Regions from separate parts of the Sphingobacterium sp. JUb20 genome, predicted to be linked through region 2. Evidence: riboswitches for the same ligand, from Rfam matches in the RefSeq annotation. Region 2 holds a riboswitch; each other region holds the start of a gene.
What was found. Region 2 has a riboswitch for S-adenosylmethionine ahead of metF (methylenetetrahydrofolate reductase [NAD(P)H]). Riboswitches for the same ligand answer to the same signal wherever they lie in the genome.
Positions count from the first base shown of each region.

Region 1: linked by a shared signal. The riboswitch ahead of EDF66_RS23440 (O-acetylhomoserine aminocarboxypropyltransferase/cysteine synthase family protein) and the one ahead of metF (methylenetetrahydrofolate reductase [NAD(P)H]) in region 2 are both predicted to bind S-adenosylmethionine.
Region 3: linked by a shared signal. The riboswitch ahead of metE (5-methyltetrahydropteroyltriglutamate--homocysteine S-methyltransferase) and the one ahead of metF (methylenetetrahydrofolate reductase [NAD(P)H]) in region 2 are both predicted to bind S-adenosylmethionine.
Region 4: linked by a shared signal. The riboswitch ahead of EDF66_RS20105 (hypothetical protein) and the one ahead of metF (methylenetetrahydrofolate reductase [NAD(P)H]) in region 2 are both predicted to bind S-adenosylmethionine.

Region 1 covers NZ_SLYV01000018.1:15,658-21,783, reverse strand. Annotated here, with positions in the region: gene EDF66_RS23460 (peptidylprolyl isomerase) at 1-457, opposite strand, end outside; gene radC (RadC family protein) at 646-1,335, shown strand; gene EDF66_RS23445 (homoserine dehydrogenase) at 1,931-3,112, opposite strand; gene EDF66_RS23440 (O-acetylhomoserine aminocarboxypropyltransferase/cysteine synthase family protein) at 3,152-4,459, opposite strand; SAM riboswitch class I at 4,688-4,802, opposite strand; gene EDF66_RS23435 (prephenate dehydrogenase) at 5,206-6,048, opposite strand; gene EDF66_RS23430 (pyridoxal phosphate-dependent aminotransferase) at 6,061-6,126, opposite strand, start outside.
Region 2 covers NZ_SLYV01000002.1:359,281-365,406, forward strand. Annotated here, with positions in the region: gene EDF66_RS04750 (30S ribosomal protein S16) at 1-302, shown strand, start outside; gene rimM (ribosome maturation factor RimM) at 436-963, shown strand; SAM riboswitch class I at 1,130-1,235, shown strand; gene metF (methylenetetrahydrofolate reductase [NAD(P)H]) at 1,296-2,252, shown strand; gene EDF66_RS04765 (DUF2723 domain-containing protein) at 2,419-5,433, shown strand; gene EDF66_RS04770 (glutamine--tRNA ligase/YqeY domain fusion protein) at 5,478-6,126, opposite strand, start outside.
Region 3 covers NZ_SLYV01000008.1:191,392-197,517, reverse strand. Annotated here, with positions in the region: gene EDF66_RS14960 (hypothetical protein) at 239-730, opposite strand; gene EDF66_RS14955 (sensor histidine kinase) at 890-2,686, shown strand; gene EDF66_RS14950 (response regulator transcription factor) at 2,746-3,435, shown strand; gene EDF66_RS14945 (phosphatase PAP2 family protein) at 3,498-4,265, shown strand; SAM riboswitch class I at 4,341-4,445, shown strand; gene metE (5-methyltetrahydropteroyltriglutamate--homocysteine S-methyltransferase) at 4,602-6,126, shown strand, end outside.
Region 4 covers NZ_SLYV01000012.1:183,737-189,862, forward strand. Annotated here, with positions in the region: gene EDF66_RS20090 (DUF6266 family protein) at 307-939, opposite strand; gene EDF66_RS20095 (hypothetical protein) at 1,322-2,167, opposite strand; gene EDF66_RS20100 (class I SAM-dependent methyltransferase) at 2,530-3,264, shown strand; SAM-I-IV-variant riboswitch at 3,353-3,446, shown strand; gene EDF66_RS20105 (hypothetical protein) at 3,482-3,745, shown strand; gene EDF66_RS20110 (S9 family peptidase) at 4,065-6,126, shown strand, end outside.

The DNA.
Region 1 (6,126 bases), on a different contig from region 2:
AGTCTTCGATAACTTCAATACTTAAAATACGGTCACCTTGACGGATATCATCTACAATATCAACGTTTTCAATAACTTTTCCAAAACAAGTATGATTTCTATCCAAATGAGCAGTGTTGTTACGGCTGTGGCAGATAAAAAATTGAGATCCACCAGTGTTACGGCCTGCATGTGCCATTGATAATACGCCTCTATCATGGTATTGGTTTTCACCGGTTAACTCACAGTCGATTTTGTAACCTGGGCCACCTGTTCCAGGCATACCAGAAGCACCTTCACGTGAATTTGGACATCCACCTTGAATAACAAAGTCAGGTAGCACACGGTGGAAACTTAATCCATCGTAATATCCTTCTTTAGCTAATTTGATGAAATTTGCAACGGTATTTGGAGCATCTGCTGTATAAAATTGTACAGTCATGTCGCCCTTTTCTGTTTTAATAATCGCTTTACTCATTTTATTAAAATAAATGTTCAATTACAAATATAAGATTTCAAAACGATTTGAAAAAAAGAAAGCACGCTCATGTCTGCTTTGAAATGATAAAATTTATTTAAATAATTGATACTAATTATTTTAAGTTTTTAAATTTATGATTAAATTAGTAGATTATATAAACCTATTTTATACCTTATTATTGTGATATGAGCAAACTGGTCATTCGAGATTGGGCGGAGGCAGATCGTCCTAGAGAGAAATTATTGGAGCAAGGTCGTCGTTCACTGTCTGATGCAGAGTTGCTTGCTATTCTTATTGGTTCGGGCTCAAGGCAAGAAACTGCAGTTGAATTGTGCAGACGTATTTTATCCAGTGTTCAAAACAATTTGCATAGTCTTTCCAAACTAGAGGTAATGAGTCTTTGTGAGTTTAAAGGTATAGGAGAAGCTAAAGCGATTACGATTGTCGCTGCACTTGAACTGGGACGTAGACGAAAGGAATCAGAATATATTGAAAAACCTTTGTTAAACAGTAGTCTGCGGGTCTATGAATATTTTCGGTACCAGTTACAAGATCTTCCTCACGAAGAATTTTGGGTTTTGTATTTAAATACAGCCTGTAAAGTGCTGGATAAACAATTAATAGGCCGTGGAGGCAATGATTTTACTCCAGTTGATGTTCGCATTATTCTACGAAATGCCCTTAATTGTAAAGCTCATTCTATGATATTAATTCATAATCATCCTTCAGGTTCGCGTGAAGCAAGTCAGGCGGATAAAATTCTGACAAAAAAGATTGCGGAGGCTTCTAGGATAATGGATATTAAGGTCAATGATCACATTATTTTTACAGACAATGGGTATTATAGTTTTCGTGATGAAGGTCTTTTAGAATGACCTATGATTGGCGGGAGGATGATATTAGATATGGAAACACTAAGGCATAAAGGGAAGTTTCACTTCCGCTTATGCCCTTAATCGTTAAATTTTCTTTTTTGTCTTCTATATAGAATATAGATTATTGCCAATAAAGCAACAACCGCAAGAATTATATAACTAGAATTCGAGTGTTCTTGTGCATTAATTGTATTGGTATCTGCAAAAACCAAGTTGCCTACCATTATCAGTAGAATTGTTAACCACTTAGCCATAATTTATAATATTTTTAGTAACATCACAATATAGTGATATTAACGATATTAAGCAAATTTTCTGCCACATATTTATTATAGTTATAAATATGCTATTTTTTAACAAAAAAATAGCAGTTTAAATGGTTTTTGAACCTGATTATGTGGTAAGTAATGCCATTAATTAAAGATCTAAATTGTTAAATATAAGTCATGATTTGTAGTAGCTGCAGCACGGGGTTTATAGAAGTGATTGGGGTGATGATAAATAAAAAAACGTTGAACCTACAAGTAGATCCAACGTTTTTCACTTGTGATTAGCAAGTGTTAGGGTTGGTTGGTATTCGGTACTTTTTATTAAGTTAGGCAATTTCAGCTATAAAATTTCCTGTTTTGTTTATTTCAGATTTAAGATCTGTGATTTTCTTCAAATTTATTGTTCCAATAACGTACTTAAAATCAGGAGCATAATATCTTTCAATAATTTTTGTGAAACCTAATTTTTCAACTAGGCTGTCATCTTCATATCTCAAGTACACCTTGATTTCATGATCGGTACTGTATGATAATGCATCTGTATTTAAATGCTTCTTGTACTCATATCTGTAGTCATAACGTAGCGCTGTAATATCAGATAATACTGCCGATCCGGTAGGATGACCTCCAGCACCTTTACCGTAGAAAAATTGTTCATCTGCAAATGCAGCCTTTACAAGGACACCGTTATTTTCATTTTCAACATTGAATAAAATGTTTTCCGAACTGATAAACTTAGGAATAACATAAAGAACCACTTTATTTTGATCTATTTCTCGGGCAGTAGGGATCAATTTGATCTTAAAATTTTTCTCTTTTGCAAAGCGAATATCTTGTGCTCCTAATTTATCAATACCGATATTGAAAACATCGTCAGGATTTACATTGATACCATAAGCATGAGCAGCGACGATCGTTAATTTGTATTTAGGGTCAAAACCACCGACATCTAATGTAGGATCAGTTTCAGCAAAACCTAGGTCCTGCGCTTCTTTTAACGCATCTGCATAAGGTTGATTTTCGTTGAAGACTTTAGACAATATAAAATTAGAGGAGCCATTAAAAATACCGGTCACGGCATGTAATAATTCATTGTCATAATACTCTTCTAAATTGCGGATAATTGGAATACTTCCGCATACTGCACCTTCATATAGTAGACTTGTTCCATATTCTTGTTGTATTGCCGCTAATTCTTCTAAATGCGTCGCAATCATTTTCTTATTTGCAGAAACAACGTTTTTTCCAGATTTTAATGCACGAACAGTCAGTGCGTAAGCCGCATCAGCATCATCGATCAATTCTACTACGGTATTGATTTCAGGGTCACCAAGAATAGCCTCAGCATCTGTTGTGAATAATTCAGCAGGTAATGATCTTTTTTTGTCAGCATTCTTGATGACAAATTTTTTAATTTCTAAATTTAAGTTTTTAGTCTTGATAATGTCGTACAATCCTTGTCCTACAACCCCGAATCCAAACATTCCAATCGTTAATTTCTTACTCATAGTTTTTTTTACGCTTTTATATAATAGTGCTATCTGAAATTATTTAATTTTATCGAAGGCCTGCTGTAAATCTGCTTTGATATCGTCAATATGTTCGATACCGACAGATAGACGTAATAATCCTACAAATACACCTGCAGCTTTTTGAGCTTCTTCGCTCAGTTGTTGATGTGTAGTCGCCGCAGGGTGTATGATTAATGACTTCGTATCACCCACATTTGCGAGATGACTTATTAGCTCTAAGCTATCAATAAAAGCATCGGCTTTTGTCACGTCACCTTTTATTTGGAATGAAAGAACAGCACCATATCCATTTTTTAAATATTTTTGCGCATTTGCAAAGCTAGGAGAGCTTTTTAACCCTGGATAATTCACTTTTTCCACTTGCGGATGGGCTTCTAACCATTTCGCAATTTCTAATGTGTTGTCTACATGACGCTGAACACGAAGCGATAATGTTTCTAAGCCCTGGATCAATTGGAATGAATTGAAGGGTGAAATAGCTGGTCCAAAATCACGTAGTCCTTCAACACGTGCGCGGATTGCAAATTGAATGTTTCCAAATGGGCCATTAACGCCAAAAACATCTGAAAAAACTAATCCATGGTAGCCTTCTGAAGGTTCAGAAAACTGTTTGAATTTACCATTTCCCCAGTTGTAAGTACCACCATCTACAATGACACCACCAATACTTGTACCGTGACCACCAATCCATTTTGTTGCAGACTCTACAACTACAGAAGCGCCGTGTTCAAGAGGTTTAAATAGATATCCACCAGCTCCAAAAGTATTGTCTACGATAAGTGGTAAGTCATGTTTTCTAGCGACAGCTGCTATCTTATCAAAATCTGGAATATCGTAACTTGGGTTTCCAATTGTTTCTAAGTATATAGCTTTTGTGTTTTCATCGATTAGTGATTCAAACTCCTCGGCGGTTGTTTCTTTAGTAAAACGTACTTCAATACCAATTCTTTTAAATGCTACTTTAAATTGATTATATGTACCACCGTATACATTACTGCTGGAAACAAAATTTTCACCAGCTTCTACGATATTATTTAATGCAATGAATTGTGCCGCCTGTCCAGAAGCGACTGCTACAGCGGCGATACCACCTTCCAATGCAGCAATACGTTTCTCAAATACATCTGTTGTTGGATTCATCAGACGTGTATAGATGTTTCCAAATTGTTTTAATGCAAATAAGTTTGCTCCATGTTCTGCATTTTCAAATACGTATGAACTGGTTTGGTATATAGGTACTGCACGCGCTCCAGTTGTTGGATCGGCAACTTGACCAGCATGCACTTGAAGTGTTTCGAATTTTAAATTTTTATTTGTAGACATTGTAGTTATAATTAATTAGTTGAAGATTCGTTAATAAAAAATAGGGGTGAGATTGTGCACATGGATATGTACTTGAAATCAATAAATTTTAAAAAAGATTGATTAACAAGAAAACGTAAACATGTGCAAAAGCATTCGCATCTGTTTTGATGGAATATTTGTATCTGTTACGTTGGTGCTAGAATTTACCTTCTTGTTTTGTTGTAATGTTATTATCATTTGTCGTTTCATTTATATCCTCCAAAGCAATATTACTTTGGACAGGAATTGGCACCTTTTCAAACGTATTTTGAAGGTTGCCAGTGGGTCATTGAGCCAGTCTCTCGCCACTTCTTTATAAATCAAGACCTGATTAAGAGGTGTTGATTAGATGTATTTCTATTTGAACTACGTTGCAAATATATGCCTTGCTTTTTACAAACCAAAATATTTTATGCTATTTCTTAGAAAATACTTCTAATTCTACTGGTAATTGATCGTAAGCTCTCACTATTATTTAAGTATTGGTAGTTGATGGGGCAGCATTTATTTATTCCGATATGTTTATACGTCGTGGATGAAATCCATATCAGTAATTGAAAGCAATATAACTGAAACAAACGGTGTTAAACAGACAACAGCAGATCGATGATCCTGTGATCTTTTTTTATAAAAAAGAAAATAGGAACCTTGCGAGTTCCTATGCTTTCTTCTCATTACTTTGTATGAAACAATAATTCGCCTTTGCCAGTTGGAGCAAGTGGGTTTTATTTAATAATACGTTTAATCTTATTTGATTTTTTAATCAATTTGTGTAATTGAGTGTAATTTTCATCTTGGATGGCATCTTTTAAAGCCTGCAGCTGCTTGATGTTTTCCTCTAACACTTCGAGTACATTAACTCTGTTCTGTTTGAAAATAGGTGTCCACATATCCGGTGAGCTTTTTGCTAAGCGTACCGTTGATTCAAAACCAGATCCTGCCAATTCAAATATTCGACCCTGCGATTTCTCTTTCTCTAAAACAGTTAGCGCTAGAGCAAAAGAAGTCAGGTGAGAAATATGGGAAACATAGGCTGTGTGTGTATCATGCTCCTCTGCAGTCATAAATGACGTCCGCATTTCCAGTTGTTCGGTAATGGAATCTGTTAATTCGAACGCATCTTCATCAGATTTAAATGCCTCAACGTAAACCATCATTTTATCTTTAAACAAATTTGGTAATGCTGCTTCGGGGCCTGAATATTCGGTACCAGCCATTGGATGGGCGGCAACATAGCGGCCACGATTAGGGTGTTCCGAGATTAACTGTAAAATATTTAGTTTGGTAGAGCCCATGTCAATGATGACTTGATCTTTTACGAGATCCAATAATTTGGGCGCTAATGTGATTATCGCATCAACTGGAGCTGTGAGAATGATCACTTTACATTTTTCTAAAGCTTCCTCTAATGTTGCCTTTTGATCAATGAAGCCTATTTGCAATGCTTTCGTTAGATTAGCATCGCTTTTGTCAATACCAAAAACCTGATCACAGAATTTTTTTTCTTTTAGTTTCATGGCGACGGAGCCACCAATTAAACCGACGCCAATAATGGCTATATTCATCATGTTATTTCAATCTTAATTCGTTTGTTTTGCTTGTTCTATTCTAGCAATTGCTTCTTTTAATACTTCAACTGAGGCACA
Region 2 (6,126 bases):
TTTCGGATAAAGGTGTTTTATACAAAAAACACTTATTAGGCGGTGTTAAAAAAGGTGCATTTGATGAAGCTGCTGCTGAAGCTAAATTTGTAGCTTGGACTGAAGCTAATGATGCAAGAACTGCTGGTAAAAAAGACGGTTTAGCAACTACTAAAGCTGAAGCTAAGAAAATTGCATTAGCTGCTGAAGCTAAGAAAAAAGAAGAAAAAGCTGCTGCTATTGCCGCTAAAAATGCGCCAGTTGTAGAAGAAACTCCTGCTGAAGAAACTGAAGCTCCTGCTGCAGAAGAAACTGAAGGTTAATTTTTCTTTCATACAGTATCAAGAAAGCCGGTTCAATTTTGATCCGGCTTTTTTTTAAGAATGTAGTTGCTATACCTACGAAGTACTGTATTTATATATTTATATTTTTAAATTTGCACTTTCAAATTAGAACATGACCATAGAAGAAAGTTTTTACATCGGTTATATTAGCAAAACACGTGGATTAAAAGGTGAGCTTCAGCTTTTTTTTGAATTTGAAGATTATCAAGATTTAGACTTTGATGTTTTATTTGCTGAAGTGAATAAAAAATTAGTGCCTTACTTTGTCGACAATATCAAATACCAATCAAATAGTACAGCCTATTTAAATTTAGAAGACGTCGATCATATTGATAAAGCACAACCTTTAGTGCGTAAGAAAATATACCTTCCAAATGATAAAATGCCAGAGCGTGATCCTGATGATTTTAGATATACGGATTTAATTGGATACTTGGTGATTGATGAAGTTCATGGAGAATTAGGAGAGATTAAACATGTACAGGAAATGCCTCAGCAATTTATAGCAACAGTAGACTTTAATGGAAAAGAATTGATGTTCCCATTAAATGACGATCTTATGCTAGGAATTGATTCAGAGGATAAAGTTTTAGAGGTTGATTTACCAGATGGATTGGTTGAGCTATATAAGGAGATTTAAAGTCTTCACGATATACAGATTAATAAAAAGGAGTTACTGTAGTTATATGCAGTAACTCTTTTTTATTTAAAGAAATCCATTTTAATAAACGTTGTATTGGGGCATTTTTTTAGGCATGACCTTAATATTATTTTGATTATAAATTTCTATTGCCGATATTAGCCGATGCTTATAGAGAAAGGCCGAGGGAATAGACCCAATGAAGCCTTAGCAACCTGTTATTTTATAAGGTGCTACATTCTACCCCAACTCAGAGCTGGGAAAGATAAGTTGAAACAAGTCCACTTGTGCATTTCGATGTAAGCCAACCAAAATCACTTTAAAAAATATTAATGAAAATCGTTGATCATATCAGTAATGCCAAAGGAAAAACTTTGTTTTCTTTTGAACTGTTGCCACCAGCTAAGGGGCAAGGTATCCAAAGTATTTTTAAAACAATGGATGCACTTATGGAATTCAAGCCTCCCTTTATCGATGTGACTTATCATAGAGAAGACTACATGTATAAGAAGCACGAGAGCGGTTTATTAGAACGTGTGGCTTATCGTAAACGTCCAGGGACTGTTGCAATTTGTGCCGCTATTATGAATAAGTATAAAGTGGATGCTGTACCACATCTTATCTGTGGTGGTTTCACAAAAGAGGAAACTGAAAATGCTTTGATAGATTTGAACTTCTTGGGTATTGACAATGTGCTCGTATTGAGAGGTGATGCAAGAAAAGGCGATCCTGATTTCATACCAACAGAAGGTGGTCATGCATTTGCAACAGATCTTTTACAGCAGGTTGCCGATATGAACCAAGGACAGTACTTACATGAGGATATTGCGATTTCAGAAAAGACCAACTTTTGTATTGGCGTTGCAGGATATCCTGAAAAACACTTCGAAGCGCCAAATTTTAATACCGATTTTAAATGGTTAAAAAAGAAGGTTGAGATGGGGGCTGAGTTTATTGTTACACAAATGTTCTTTAATGTTGAAAAATATAAAGAGTTTGTCAATAAGTGCAGGGAAAATGATATTCATATTCCAATTATACCAGGTTTAAAGCCATTGACTACAAAAAAACAACTGATTACGCTTCCGAAAATTTTTCATTTGGATATTCCAGAGGAATTGAGTGAAGCAGTATCCGGATGTAAAAATAATGCAGACGTGAGACAAGTCGGAGAAGAGTGGTTGGTACAACAATGTAAAGAATTAATTGACTTTGGTGCGCCAGTTTTACATTTTTATACCATGAGTAATCCTGGACCGACTAAAAGTATTGTAGAAAAGTTATTCTAAGACTTATATCGTATAAAAAAGCCTGCTATCACATTATAGCAGGCTTTTTTATGCGTTTCGATTTTTGTTAAAAAAAGTTAATCACCCTCAAATGAAATCTCTTTTTATTATATTTAATTGAAAATTAATTTGATTTATCAAATAATCAATTAAACCTGAATCATTCATGGATTATAAGAAAGTAAACAACGTGTTAGGTTGGCTATGTGCCATCATAGCAACATCCGTTTTCATTATCACAGCAGAGCGAACAACAAGCTGGTGGGATACTGGTGAATTTATTGCATCAGCATATAAACTTCAGATTGTTCATCAGCCTGGAGCACCTTTGTTTCTAATGTTGCAGAATATATTTTCAAATTTTGCTTTAGGAAATTTAGCTCAGATTGCATTTTGGATGAATGTGGGTTCTGCTATATGCAGTGGTTTGACAGTTATGTTTTTGTTTTGGACCATAACAGCATTAGCAAGAAAAATTATCCAATCTGATCATCAATCCAATGATAAAAATCATCTGATTAAAATAATGGGAGCAGGCATGGTTGGAGCTTTAGCTTACAGTTTCTCCGATACATTCTGGTATTCAGCAGTTGAATCTGAAGTTTATGCGATGTCATCCTTATGTACAGCAGTCGTATTCTGGGCAATTCTAAAATGGGAAGCCCGTGCAAATAAACCGCATGCAGATCGTTGGCTTATTGTCATCGCTTATATTATTGGACTTTCAATAGGAGTTCATTTATTGAATCTATTAGTTATTCCAGCGATAGCACTTATTATTTATTTTAAGAAAACTGATCGTACAACGTTTTGGGGAATTAGTAAAGCATTGTTTATTGGACTAGGAATATTGGCCATTATTCTGTGGGGAATAATCCAGTACCTTATTAAATTTGCTGCCAAGTTTGATTTGTTTTTTGTCAATACACTTGGATTAGGATTTGGATCGGGCATATTCGTTTTTGTCATAATGATCTTATCGGCATTAATTTATGGCATATATTACTCCATAAGAAAAGGAAAAGTTATTTTGAATACAGCGATTTTGGCAACTTGTTTTATTTTATTAGGATATAGCTCTTTCACTATGGTATTGCTAAGGGCTAATGCTAACCCTTCCTTAAATAATAATGATCCTGAAAACGTATTTTCTTTCTTGGGTTATTTAAGTAGAGAACAGTATGAATCAGAGCCACTCATAAAAGGGCAATATTTTGATGCAAATCCGATTGGTATCAATGAACGTATTGATTATAGAAAAGACAACCACCAGTATACTTCAATAAAAAGAGCAGCAAGTTATCAATTTGATAGAGAAACCATTTTCCCAAGGATTTACAGTCAAAAACCCTATCATCAATATTTTTATAAAGGTTATTTAGGTATTGAAGAAGGAAGAAAAGCAAATTTTGCTGACAACTTGAAATTCTTCTTTAACTATCAAGTGGGGCATATGTATGCACGTTATTTCCTGTGGAACTTTGTTGGAAGGCAAAATGATCAGCAGGGACACGGTTCTTTAACAGAAGGAAATTGGTTATCGGGGATTAAGGCTATCGACAATTTACATGTAGGTGGACAATCTAAATTATCGGATGAAATGATCCATAATCCATCTCGGAATACCTATTTTTTCCTTCCGCTAATAATTGGATTCGCAGGTGCACTATGGCATTTTAAACGTAACAAGAAAGATGCAACTGTTGTTAGTCTCTTATTTATGTTTACAGGATTGGCCATCGTTATCTATTTAAATCAATCTCCTTTGCAACCACGTGAACGTGATTATGCTTATGCAGGATCATTTTATGCTTTCGCAATCTGGATTGGATTAGGTGTATTTGCTATTTCTGAATTTTTTAAAAAATATATTAATGAAAGAAATGCAAATCTGCTTGCTACATCATTATGTCTCATAGCTGGCCCATTGATTCTTATTAGTCAAAATTGGGATGATCATAATCGATCGGAGAAATCGTTAGCTCGGGATATGGCGAAAAATTATTTAGAAACCTGTGCTCCCAATGCGATCCTGTTTACTTACGGTGATCATGATACTTTTCCGCTATGGTATTTACAAGAAGTAGAAGGTGTTCGGCGGGATGTTAGAATAGTGGTGATCAGTTATTTGACTTCTGACTGGTATTTCCGCCAGGTGAAAAATGGTACCTATCAGGCCGCAGGTTTGCCGATCACGATACCGAATGAAAAGGTGGCAAAAGGCCTTCGAGAATCTTTGCCTTACCATGATTTGAATTTAGCAGGATCTACAGATATAAACTTGTTGTTGGATTTTTTATTATCAGATAGTAATGATAACAAACTTCAAATGAGAGACGGACAATATGAAAACTTTCTGCCAACAAAAAGCTTGAAGCTTGCCGTGAATAAGGAAGATGTCATTAGAAATAAAGTCGTACCTCAAGAATGGGAAAGTGAGATCCCAAAACAAATGGAGTGGACTTTTGGTAATGATTACGTCACCCGAGCAGATCTAGGCTTGATGTCTGTTCTTGTGAATAATAATTGGAAAAGACCAATTTATTTTTCAGGAATGGTACCCGCTGAAAGTTTGATGGGATTGGATAAATACATGGTTAATGAAGGGTTTGCCAAACGGTTGATGCCTATAGAAGCAAAGCTTGAAAAAGGGGAGTCTCTAATTAATGTCGATAAATTATATAAAAATATTGTTGATAAATACGCTTGGGGAAACATACATCAAGCAACCTATCTTGATACGGATTCCTTCCGTTTTGCAGGTATGTATGCAAAGGAGATTTTTGGGAAAGCAGCGCGAACCCTGTTGGCAAAAGGGGAGACCGAAAAAGCAAGACAAGTGGCAGTAAAAGCATTTAATGAATTACCCCAAAGACTATATAGCATGTCTGATGTGACGAGTTATGGGGATGTTATTGATACGCTTTATAAAACTGGAGAAATAAAATTTGCAAACCAGCTGGTTGATCGTAATATGAAATTTTTAACAGAGAATATGGATTATTATCAACAACTAGCTATTGACAAACCTGAAAACGGGTTGGAAGTTCAAAATATAAGGATGGCTCTTGACTCGGTCGATCTATATGAACGTATACTTTCTAATACAAAAGAAAAGGACCGATATGCATATATTGCTGAGCTGAGCAATAAATATAAAAAGATGTATCTATCAGAATGATATATTAAAAAAAGGGAAGCAGCTGCTTCCCTTTTTTGTTAATATTATCCTTTTTTAACTTCCTTGGCCCAAGAGTCTTTTAGTCCGACCGTACGGTTGAAAACCAAGTGATCTGGTTTAGAAGATGTATCTAAAGTGAAATACCCTAAACGGATAAACTGATAACCTTTTCCAGGGATTGCATTTAACAAATCAGGTTCAATAAATGCTTTGCTGATTTTTAAACTATCTGGATTAATCGATTCTTTGAAGTTTTCTGAAGCAGCAGGATTCTCGTCGTTAAATAAACGATCGTACAATCTGATTTCTGTTTCTTTAGCATGTGGCACAGAAACCCAGTGAATAGTTCCTTTAACTTTCATTCCTGAAGTATCTTCGCCAGATTTTGAATTGGGCACATAAGTACAGTGTACTTCTGTTACTTGACCATTTGCATCTTTAACGAAGTCATGACAGGTTACTATATATGCATTTTTTAGACGCACAGAAAGGCCAGGACCTAAACGGAAAAATTTCTTTGGAGCATCTTCCATAAAGTCATCACGTTCAATCCATAATTCATTTGAAAAAGGAATCATACGAGAACCTTCACCACCCTCAACTTCTGGGTTGTTTTCACCATGTAGTTCTTCAATGTGGTCAGAAGGAAGGTTTGTGATCACTAATTTAATAGGGTCTAGCACAGCCATTCTT
Region 3 (6,126 bases), on a different contig from region 2:
AAAATATGATAAGTACAATTACTGAGCACTATTAAATTTTAGATGCTGATTCTCAAGATTTACTGAAATTCCTTTACTTCAAAATCTAGGCAATAGCCAATATATAGCAATTAGCGACTAATTAATTGTTGTTATTTGCCCATTGCCTTGTATGAACCTATATTTTTAACTAAAAACCAAGTAAAATAAAGCTCCGTCAAAATTTAAGCAACACCCATAAAATATGGTTTAATTAGCTTTATTTAGCTTTATATCCATTACGTTTGAGTGGAGAGTCATGACGATGCATCAGGCTATCGGGTAAAAACTCTAATTTATATAAAGGTTGAACAGGGTTATTCTCTAGTTTAGAATTGCCACTGTCCCCTAAAGGGATAGCATTCTTAAAAGAATTTGGTATCGGAGCAGCATCGTCAATGTCAGTTTTTTTATGTTGCATATGATAATGAACATTTGGATCTGTCGGAATCTTTAACACCGGAGTATTGGACTTGTAGCGACTTCCTCTCATATTCAAATCAGCACCCTCCCTATCTATTGGCAGACTATTCGATTTTACTACATTAAAACGTTCATCCGAATTGGGCTCCAATTTTAAATTAAAATTTTTCGATCCGTATTTATTACCCTCTGTACCAAACTTAGCACTTGATGTATCTCTGGATACACTAGATGCATGTGTTGCAAAAAATGAAATACAGAAACAAACTAAACTTAATATCTTTTTCATATCGAGTATTTTTATAAAATATTTATCTAAAATAAAGCTTAATCCTTCATAATGAAACATTAAGCTTGTTAAACATTGTTAAAAGCAATTAAATCAAATAAAGCATAACTATATTTGTAACAAATGAAGAAAAGTAGCATAGTTTTAATTATTAGCTTGATGACCCTAGCATTACTGGGAGTGGCAGCTATGCAATTTTATTTTATCAGAGAATCCTATCGTCAAAAATCACAATTGTTTGACGAATCGGTCAATGCTTCCTTAACGGCAGTCGCAGGTAAAATAGAACGTCGGGAGGTAATTGATTTTGCAAAAGTACAACAGCAAACCAATATCAAAAAATATCAATTTGAACAGGAGAAGCAAAGGCATCTTGCTGAACAATTGAAAATGCAAAGAGATCTGGAAAACTTACGAGCTGATCAATATGCCATAAAAGAAAAATTTAAAGAAGCTGAAGATCAGCTAAAAGAAACATTTCCTAGTGTTGTATCTATTGAAAATTCATTTTATGAGACTTACATCAATAGAAAAAGTAAAGAAAATGTATTAAGCATTGACGTCATCAAATACAACAGTCCTGATCATGTCATAAAAGAATATGTAGAAATTGGAGCAACCAAATTTCTACCAAAAGAAAATGCAAAAGATGATAGTGCAAGATTCGTTATACCAACAATAGATCCTATCTTAAAGCAAGCAATTGAGTATAAAATTGCGACTTTACCTCCAAGATTCAATAAACAGATTGCTAAGAAAATAGTAGATCTTGAAAATAAGTTGGAAAATATGAGCGGTCAGAATTTGATTGGAACTGGTAAAAATGTATTTGATACTATCGCAGCTATCGGCGGGAAAAGAAGCGGTCTTATTGAAGATGTTGCTATTGGAATGGAGCTATCCAAACGCCCATTTAGAGAGCGCTTAAATATTAATCTCATTCAAAACTTATTAAAAGAGGAACTTGCAGAAAGAGATATCAATTATCCTTTTAATATTGAAGTTCGCGATAGCAGTAATATTGTTTTCAGTGTACAGACCATCGATAATATTATTAAACCAAATAAAATAACTCGTTATTCAACAGCTCTATTTAAAGGAGATATTGGTTCTCCTCCAGGAAGATTAAGCGTTTATTTTCCTAGAAAAAGTACTATCATTGTTGATAATATGAGTTATCTATTGCTCCCTACAATAGCTTTGCTTTTCCTATTAATTGGCTGTTTTGCATATACCCTATTAATCATATTCAAACAGAAAAAAGTTTCAGAGATGAAAACTGATTTTATCAACAATATGACGCACGAATTTAAAACACCTGTTGCTACAATTATGATAGCCAGTGAATCCTTGCGAGATCCAGAGATCATTTCTGATGAGCGTAGAGTAAAGCGTCTTGCAAATATTATATATGATGAAAATGTGAGATTAGGTAACCATATAGAACGAGTATTAGATATTGCTCGTCTGGAAAAAGAAACATTAAAGTTAGAAAAAACACCTATTCACATTAATGATCTGCTTTCAGCAGTATTAGACAGCATGCAACTTCAAATACAAAAAGTAGGTGGCAAATTTGAACATCACTTTGATGCACAAAATGATATTGTAGTAGGAGATGAACTTCATTTGTCAAATGTATTTTTCAACTTGGTAGATAATGCTATAAAATACAGTAAAGATAATCCACACATAATTGTGAAAACCAAAAATACAAAAGAAAGTATTCAAATTACAATTATTGATAATGGGATTGGAATGGCAAAAGATCATCTATTAAAAATATTTGATCAATTTTATCGCATTCCTACAGGAAATGTCCACAACGTAAAAGGTTTTGGATTGGGACTATCATATGTCTATGATATTATTAAAAGAATGAATGGTAAAATTCAAGTAAAAAGCGATAAAGATAAGGGAACGCAGTTTGACATCCTATTACCCATAAAAAATTAAATTTAAAACGATATTAATTTCGTATATTATCATCAATATTCGAACAAAACCATAAGAATATGCAGAAGATATTATTAGCAGAAGACGATCCAAACTTAGGAGATTTATTAAAAGATTATTTAGAGCTTAAAGGGAAATTTGATGTCACCTTATGTACAGATGGTGAAGAAGCTGTCAATCAATTTCGTAAGAGCAGTTATGATCTTTGCATTTTAGACGTCATGATGCCCAAGAAAGATGGCTTTACAGTAGGCCGAGAAATCAGGAAAATAAATACAACAACCCCCATCATATTTGCTACTGCAAAAGGTATGATGGAAGATAAAACAGAAGCATTTGAACTTGGTGGCGATGATTATATCACAAAACCATTTCGAGTGGAAGAATTGCTCCTTCGCATAAATGCATTGCTTAAGCGTGTTGTAAGAGAGAAAGATGATCAGGTTGTAAGCGATAAATTTGAGATTGGAGAGTACTTCTTCGATTATACAAGTCAACAAATTGCGCATAAAGGTGTGCAACAAAAACTATCAACGAAAGAAGCGGAATTATTACGTCTACTTTGTCTAAAAAAGAATGATGTACTGACTCGAGAAGAAGCCCTTTTAAAAATTTGGCATGATGACAATTACTTTACAGGCCGGAGTATGGACGTTTTCTTAAGCAAATTGAGAAAATACCTACGAGATGATCCCAAAGTTGAAATTGTCAATGTACATGGAAAAGGCTATAAATTATTGGTTAGCTAATACACAATTACTAGAATAATAAAGAGATGTTAAAAACATCTCTTTTTGTTTATCTTGCAACAATGAAACTATCAATTCCATTTTTTTTAATCCTTTCAATCTTTTGCTCTTCTACATCGCTTTATGCGCAAAAAGATACTTTACAAAATGATAATCAAGATTTTGAAACCAATGCTAAGCCAATAAATTATAAGCAATTAATAGTTCCTGTGGCTTTAATGACTTACGGAGTAATCTCATTAAATAGCCCATACCTCAAACATAAGGATCAACAAATAAACAATTCAATTAATAATGATCCGTCCAAAACTTTTAAACTTGATAATGTTAGCGTTTTCATTCCTTCTGCCGCTGTCTTTGGGCTTGACTTACTCGGAATACCAAGTAAGCACAATTTAAAACAACGCTTAGTGGTAAGTTCGATTGCCCATGCAATCACCTTATCAGCAGTTTATACCATAAAAAAAACGACACCTACTTGGAGACCTGATCGCGCAGATCAAGAATCTTTTCCTTCAGGACATACTGCTGTACCTTTTACCGGTGCAGAAATTCTATGGCAAGAATATAAAGATCAATCCATTTGGTATGGTATTGCAGGCTATACAATTGCGGCGGGAACAGGTTACCTGAGAATGTATAATCATAAACATTGGTTTTCTGACGTCGCCATGGGAGCTGGTATTGGTATTATGGGAACAAAAATTGCATACTGGCTATTACCATTATTTGATAAACACTTGCAATCAAAAAAAACAAGTTACCTAACGATGGCAACACCGTTTTACAATGGAAAACAAATTGGTTTGTCTGCTAATTTCCAATTTTAAACCTTGGTTTATTATCATTTTTATATAAAAGTTACAAAATATTTGTTTTTATAAAACTAATTCCGATATTTACAGCGCTTATAGAGAAAGGCAGAGGGAATAGACCCAATGAAGCCTTAGCAACCTGTCAATTGACAAGGTGCTACATTCTACCCCATCAAAAAGTGGGAATGATAAGCTAGACACAAAATATATCTTGTGCCCTCCTCTCTAAAAGCAATCAAAAAATTTAGTAAATAGATTCAAGAATTTTTGATCGTTTTTTATTTCGAATAAAAAAAATCCTTCTAATTTCTTGCTTCGTTAAGGTTGAACAAATAAAATAATTTTATATTTATGTTACTAACGAACAACTTAGGTTACCCACGTGTAGGTGCCTTCCGCGAGTTGAAAAAGGCCAATGAAGCATATTGGGCTAAAAAAATCAGCGCGCAAGAATTATTGCAGGCTGGACTGAAAATCCGTGAAGGCAACTGGAAAACTCAAAAAGATGCTGGCATCGATTTGATTCCTTCCAATGATTTTTCATTTTATGACCAAGTTTTAGACTTGACATTAACTGTAGGTGCAATCCCTGCACAATATCAATCACTTTTAAATAACGAAGATAAAGGATACAATTTGGACCTTTACTTTGCAATGGCGCGTGGTTTCCAGCAAGATGGCGTTGACGTAACGGCAATGGAAATGACAAAATGGTTTGATACCAACTACCATTACATCGTACCTGAATTCGTGAAAAATCAAGAATTCAAATTGACTTCAGAGAAATTCTTAAATGAATATAATGAAGCAAAATCTTTAGGTATTGAAACGAAGCCTGTGTTAATTGGCCCGATCTCATACTTATTATTAGGTAAAGAAAAAGAATCTGGTTTCAACCGTATCGATTTAATCGATAAGTTGGTTCCTGTATATGAAGAAATCTTAACTAAATTGGCTACCGCTGGTGCAAAATATGTACAAATTGATGAGCCATTTTTAGCTTTAGATATTGATGATGCAACACGTGCTCTATACACTCGTGTATTTACTAAATTAGCTGCTGCTGCTAAAGACATCAAAATTATTGTAACGACTTATTTCGAGGCTTTACGTGACAACGAAGAAACAGCTCTAAACTTACCAGTTTACGCAGTTCATGTTGATTTAGTAAGAGGTGAAAACCAACTCGACACTATATTAGCCAAAGTTCCGGCTTCATTAACACTTTCTTTGGGTGTAGTTGAAGGTCGCAACATTTGGAAAAATGATTACGTAAAATCTTTAGCACAAATCAAAAAAGCTGTTGATGCTTTAGGCAAAGACCGTGTATTAGTAGGACCTTCGAGTTCATTATTACACGTACCTTTCGATTTAGACAATGAAGATAATGAAGAGTCATTGCCTAAAGAAGTTAAAAATTGGTTGGCATTTGCTAAGCAAAAATTAGCAGAGGTAAAAGATTTAGCGATCTTAGCTGAAGGCGAAGTAGATGCAAAAACCACTGAGCGTTTCGAAGCCAATAAGGCTGCTGCGGAAGACCGTCGTACATCTTCTTTAATCCACAAGCCTGAAGTTAAAGAACGTACAGCAAATATCACTGATGATGATGCTAAACGTACATCTACTTTCTTAGCTCGTAAAGAAGCACAACAAGCGAAATTTAATCTTCCAGCATTTCCAACAACGACAATTGGTTCATTCCCACAAACTAAAGATGTTCGTAAATGGAGAGCTGATTTGAAAAAAGGCGCAATTTCTCAAGAACAATACGATAAAGAAATCGCAGAAGAGACAGAAAGAACAATCCGTCTTCAGGAGCAATTGGATATCGATGTATTAGTTCATGGTGAATTCGAACGTAATGACATGGTTGAGT
Region 4 (6,126 bases), on a different contig from region 2:
GAATGAGAAAAACCTCGTATTTGGGTAAAACACAATAATGAGCTATTGTATTTTTTGCAAATGAATTTAACCACGATACAAAAATAAAAAAAGGTGTTATGACTCCCGTGAATTGGAGACAACAATAGATGTTTATAAGACCACCATCACATTCAAAGAAAACTATTGGGCCAGATGAGGCAATACGATAGAAGCGTGTAGTAATAACTTTATTAACACTTTCTGTCCATGATATGCTATTGTAGCTAAAAAGTATTGGACAGAAAATGTTAGTTATACTTTGATCAGGCAGCATAAAAAAACTTCTTATACGCATCCTCCATATACAGAATCTGAGAATTTATCATGTAGCATATCGTAAAAACCGACATAGATGTGGACCTGATCTTCTTTAATAGAAAATTGTGTGTGTTCCCACAACATTTTTCCATCCGTAGAGATTGCTGCTCCTTCATTCCAAACGCAGGACTTTTCAATTACATAAGCGAGTACAATGACTGCAGCAGGATAACCCTTACAGGCATCTGTATTCCATTCGACATACAACTTATTGTCCCTACGTTCCACATTAATGAGCTGTGGAGGGACCATATCACCTCGAAATACCAACACTTTCTCCGGATTAACATAGGGCACATTTTCGGTGTCATAATCAATTGCATTGTGGAATAAATAAGATTGGGCCGATTGAAAAGTTCCGATACGACTGCCTTTGGGGGCAACGTTTTTATAGCCAAATGCGATCGGAGCTTTAAGGTGTCTCAGAAACTGGGATACTACCTTCATACGCATCCGATTAATAAGCGTCAATTCGCTAGGAGCCCTTTTCACAACTTGCGGAAGAGAGCGAATAATAGCCTGACCGTTTAATTCATAACCTACAATGCTTCCGACTTTACCAGAAAAGGGTCCATTTATCCCACCTTTTAAAATTGCCATAATGGTTTATTTATTTGAAAATTGGCTACAACAAAATATGCGTTTATATAAGTAACTATCTCGCAATTATAACTTGGTAAAAGAGAGGTTGTATTACCGCGGCTTAAACTCTAAAATACCTCTATAAACTCTTAAATATCATTTATACATTAATATAAGTTATTAACCTACAGAAGTTTTACTACGGTATATTTTACCTTCAGCTTCACTCCATATTAAGGTAAAGCATTTCCACTACATGCCCATATATCAAATGAAAAACTAGTACACTTTAAACTTTGATCCAAAGGACCTCACAAATGCACTGGATTAATATCAGACGCATTGTAATTATAAAAGACACATTTATTAAGGTGGCCTATGCTACATTTCATTGAGCTACTCAGTCCATTGACGACATATAAAAAGGTAATTCGACACTTTCATTAACTAAACGGCCTTCATCAAGTATATCCATAACGATTATACCTTTGTAATACGGTTTATTGTATCTTTCATCCGATACTTTTTGGATACTGGTAAATTTACCCCTCGTTTGAAAACGCTTCCAGTTTTGATCAAGGGATCCATAAGATTCCTCCAACATAAACAGTCCGGTATATTCCCAGTACTTAACACTGTATAATGGATTAGTGTCATCAAAGTCAATCTCCTGGCCTACCAATTTTGAAATATCGCTTTCCAGCTTCAAATTTATAAATTGACCAGAATTGGAGTGAGCAACATATGTATAGTAGTTGTACTGGTCCGATCTACCTGGATTAACAGTTGATTTAGTAGAAGATGAGTACATAGAGAAAAAATTAAAAGCAGGTTTCACTGTCATTACATCAAGGATCAATGCTTCGCACGGTGCATATTCAATGGCGTGCAGATCTACTTTACCAGTCAGTCCTCGTTCTTGCTCATTGTTTTTATAAACTTTTCCACTAAAAGAAAAAGATAATCGACCGCCTGCTTTTTCATATTTAAAATCCGCGATTTGAAAAGATTTCTCTGGCTGAAGATGTGGAGCAAAATAGTTACCATCAGCTGAAGAATTTTGTTTGAAATACTGAACCTTGGCTAATGCTCCATTAGAAAGTAAAGTTAATTTCAATTGTGAATAAGTACCATCAGACTCCTTTACGCTCGTAATAAGATTGATCTGTCCACAATTGTCCAAATTATAGTCGTACTTCACTTTTCCTCTGACAGGATGATTATTGTCAGAGAAGACGATACTCATGTTTGATAGGGGATCAATTTCTTCTGATTTCTTGCAACTAACAATAAGCAGTGCGCAAAAAAATAGCAATAAAAGCAGATATTTCTTCATTAAATCAATATTAGTTTCATTAAAATATTAAAACATTTATGTAAAATATATTTTACAATTTAAAAATAACCAAAAATTAATTCAATATCAAATTTAATTTTCCTAATGAAGAGATAATATATTAATAACAGTGTAACTTACTAAAGGTTTATCCACCCTTTTTGATGGTTGGATCGTCAAGTATGCTTTTATGTCTCGTTCATCCAACTAAGTTTTGATAAAAATAATATTGGCAGTAAATTTGAAATTATCTTGAAACGGCGAATAATAAAATGAAACAAAACAAATATGATGATCCTAGCTTCTTTGAAAGCTATGGAAAGATGCAACGTTCTATAGATGGTTTAAATGCTGCTGGAGAATGGCATGTTTTACAGAAAATGTTACCCGATTTCCAAAATAAGAAAGTGCTTGATCTAGGTTGCGGATATGGATTGCACTGCATTTATGCTAAGCAAAAAGGGGCTAAAAATGTAATTGGAATTGACTTATCTCAAAAAATGATTGATAAAGCAAAAGAGCATTCCAAAAACTTTGAAATTGAATATAAAAAAATGGCCATCGAGGATATTAATTTTGACCATGAAGAATTTGACGTCGTTATTAGTTCACTTGCATTCCATTACCTAAAAGATTTAAGAAGTGTTTTTATGAAAATAAATCAAATTCTTAAAAAAGGAGGAAGTTTTGTCTTTTCAATGGAGCACCCTGCTTTTACTTCAAGAGCTGAACAGGATTGGTTTAAGGATGAAAATGGAAATCGTCTGCATTGGCCGATGGACAATTATCAGGAAGAAGGTCAAAGAAACACTCGATTTCTTGGACACGAGGTAACTAAATACCATCGAAATTTAGAAACTATCATCAACACAGTTATTAAATCTAATTTTGATATTCAACAAATATCGGAACCCAAACCTTCAGAGGAAGTTTTAAAAATTTATCCGGAAATGAAAGACGAGATGAGAAGGCCAATATTTATTATAATTGCTGCCATAAAGAAATAATAATCGGATCGACATCATTCATAAAATTCTCATCATGAATTAATTATTTTAAAATAAATTTTGAAACAAAATAAAATCTACTAACTTTGTAGAGTATTCAGAATTGCACGTTGCAATACCAACCGAGTTACATAACCGCGGTGGTAAATTAATATGGGTTTCGACCAAAAATATCTGGATACAGTTTATGGTTTAATCCTTTAAATTTTTAAATTGTATGTCAACACCAAATCTTTATCAACATTTACTGGAAAAATTCAGTTATTATTCAATCAACGAACTGATACAGCTCAACAATGATACGGTATCGGAAAAAGGTTGGGGTTCTTCCAAATCTACATTCCGCACTGCGCTCATAAGTACTTTTTCTAAAAGAGGGCTAGATCTTTCCAACATCATTTCTAGAGAAGATGGTTTTACTTCCGTAAAGTATGTCGCAGTAAGATTAGAGGAAAATACGCTTATCCCGATTCTCCAATAAGAGCAAAGACAGCTTTAAAATTGCGTATTCACTCAGCGCTAAAAAGGTTAAATAGCCCTTCCTTTTTGAGCACTGAGTGAAGCTTTTTTTATCCAACTAATTCTATATAATTTTCAGTCACTAATATCAATGCTATGCTTTTTTTAATGCGTTAAGATAGTATTTTATAATTTCTCCAATTCCCTTCAATAGTTTAACACAAAGTGATATCGCGTCATTCTGAACAATTGCTTCACCTTGTTTTCTTTCTCCAATACTTTATTTAATATGTTAAATGATCTTAGATTTTGTATCTTGCCTGTTCATATTCGTATTCTTTATGAAAAAAAAATCTTTAATAACGCTTTCCATTTTATTATGCGCTTCGGCATCAATAGCTCAGGAAAACAAAGAAACCAAAATGGTTCTTAATATGGAAAACACCGCAAAAGCACCATTAGATCCGCAGACACTTTGGAAATTAGGCCGTGTTTCTGGAGAAGGAATTTCAACAGATGGAAAAACTTTAGTATATGGTGTCTCTAATTATGCTATAGAAACAAACAGTTCGGAAAAAAACCTTTACACATTATCCCTAGAAACAGGTAACACAGCTCCTCTAACAAGTGAAAAGGGCGGTGAGTCTGTCGTACAGATTACAGAAAATGGCGATATCATTTACTTGTTCAAAGGGCAACTTTGGAAAAAGAATAGATATAAAGGTGAAGCTATACAATTGACACAAAGCGAAACTGATCTAGAAAATGTAATACTATCTCCAAATGGTCAATATATTTTATTTAGCAAAGCAGTTTTAATCAAAAAATATCACAGTACCGACAAATATCCTGATTTACCAAAATCTGACGCTTATGTTTTTGACAATCTTGACTACCGTCATTGGGACACGTTCAATAATGGAAAATTCAATCATCCATTTGTAGCCAGCTATAACAACGGTAAGATTGGCGAAGCAATTGATTTATTGCAGGATGAGCCTTTCTATAGCCCTCAAATGCCATTTGGCGGTTCTGAAGATTTTGAATGGACACCAGATAGTAAAGCTGTGCTATATGTCAGTAAAAAAAGGTTTGGAACAGAGTATGCCGTGAGTACAAATACGGATATCTACCGCTATGATCTTACTTCTAAGCAAACAACAAATCTGACTGAGGGTATGAATGGCTATGATACCAACCCGACTTACAGTCCAGATGGAACTAAGTTAACTTGGCTAAGTATGAAAAAAGATGGTTACGAAGCCGATAAAAATGATATCATTATTTTCGATAAAGCATCATCTCAGCGTTTAAATCTTACTGCACATTGGGACGGCACAGTAAACTCTTTCATATGGAGCAAGGACAATCGCAAGATTTATTTTGTAGCACCATCCAGAGGTACCGTACAACTTTTCGAACTGACTGTTCCTACTAATTTAAAAAACAAATCTTTAGCATCGATTAAACAAATCTCTGAAGGAAATTTTGATATCACAGGAATTGTGGGACAGGTAGCCAATCAGTTGATCGTAACATCAACAAAATTCACAAGAGCTACAGAGATTTACAAATATGACTTAGCGAATAAAACGTTAACGGCATTGACGACTGTCAATGATAAAATGTATGCTCATATCAGTGATAATAAAATTGAATCCAGAATTACAAAAGCTTCTGATGGCCAAGATCTTTTTTCTTGGGTAATTTATCCGCCAGATTTTGACCCAACAAAAAAATACCCAACGATTTTATATTGCGAAGGTGGACCTCAGTCTGCACTGACCCAGTTTTACTCATTCCGTTGGAATCTACAGCTTATCGCTTCTCAAGGTTATATTGTGATCGCTCCAAATCGTCGCGGGATGCCTGGCTGGGGAGTCAAATGGAATGAAGCAATATCCAAAGATTGGGGCGGACAGCCTATAAGGGATTATTTATCTGCCATTGATGATATTTCTAAAGAGAAATATGTAGATACAACACGTCGTGCTGCTATCGGTGCTAGTTATGGTGGTTATTCAGTATATATGCTAGCTGGAGTACATGAAAATAGATTTAAAACATTAATTGCACATAACGGCTTATTCGATATGAGAAGTTGGTATGGTACGACAGAAGAATTGTTTTTCGCGAACCATGAACTAGGCGGTCCTTATTGGGATAAAGCAAATGTAAAATCATATACCGAATTCAACCCTTCTGAATATGTTGACAAGTGGAATACACCAATATTAATCTTTCAAGGAGGTCATGACTACCGCGTGCCGATTGGCCAGGGACTAGGTGCTTTTCAGGCTGCTCAATTGAAGAAAATCAAAAGTAGATTAGTTTATTTACCAGACGAAAATCACTGGGTGTTATCAGGGCATAATGCTCAGGTATGGCAAAGAGAATTTTTCG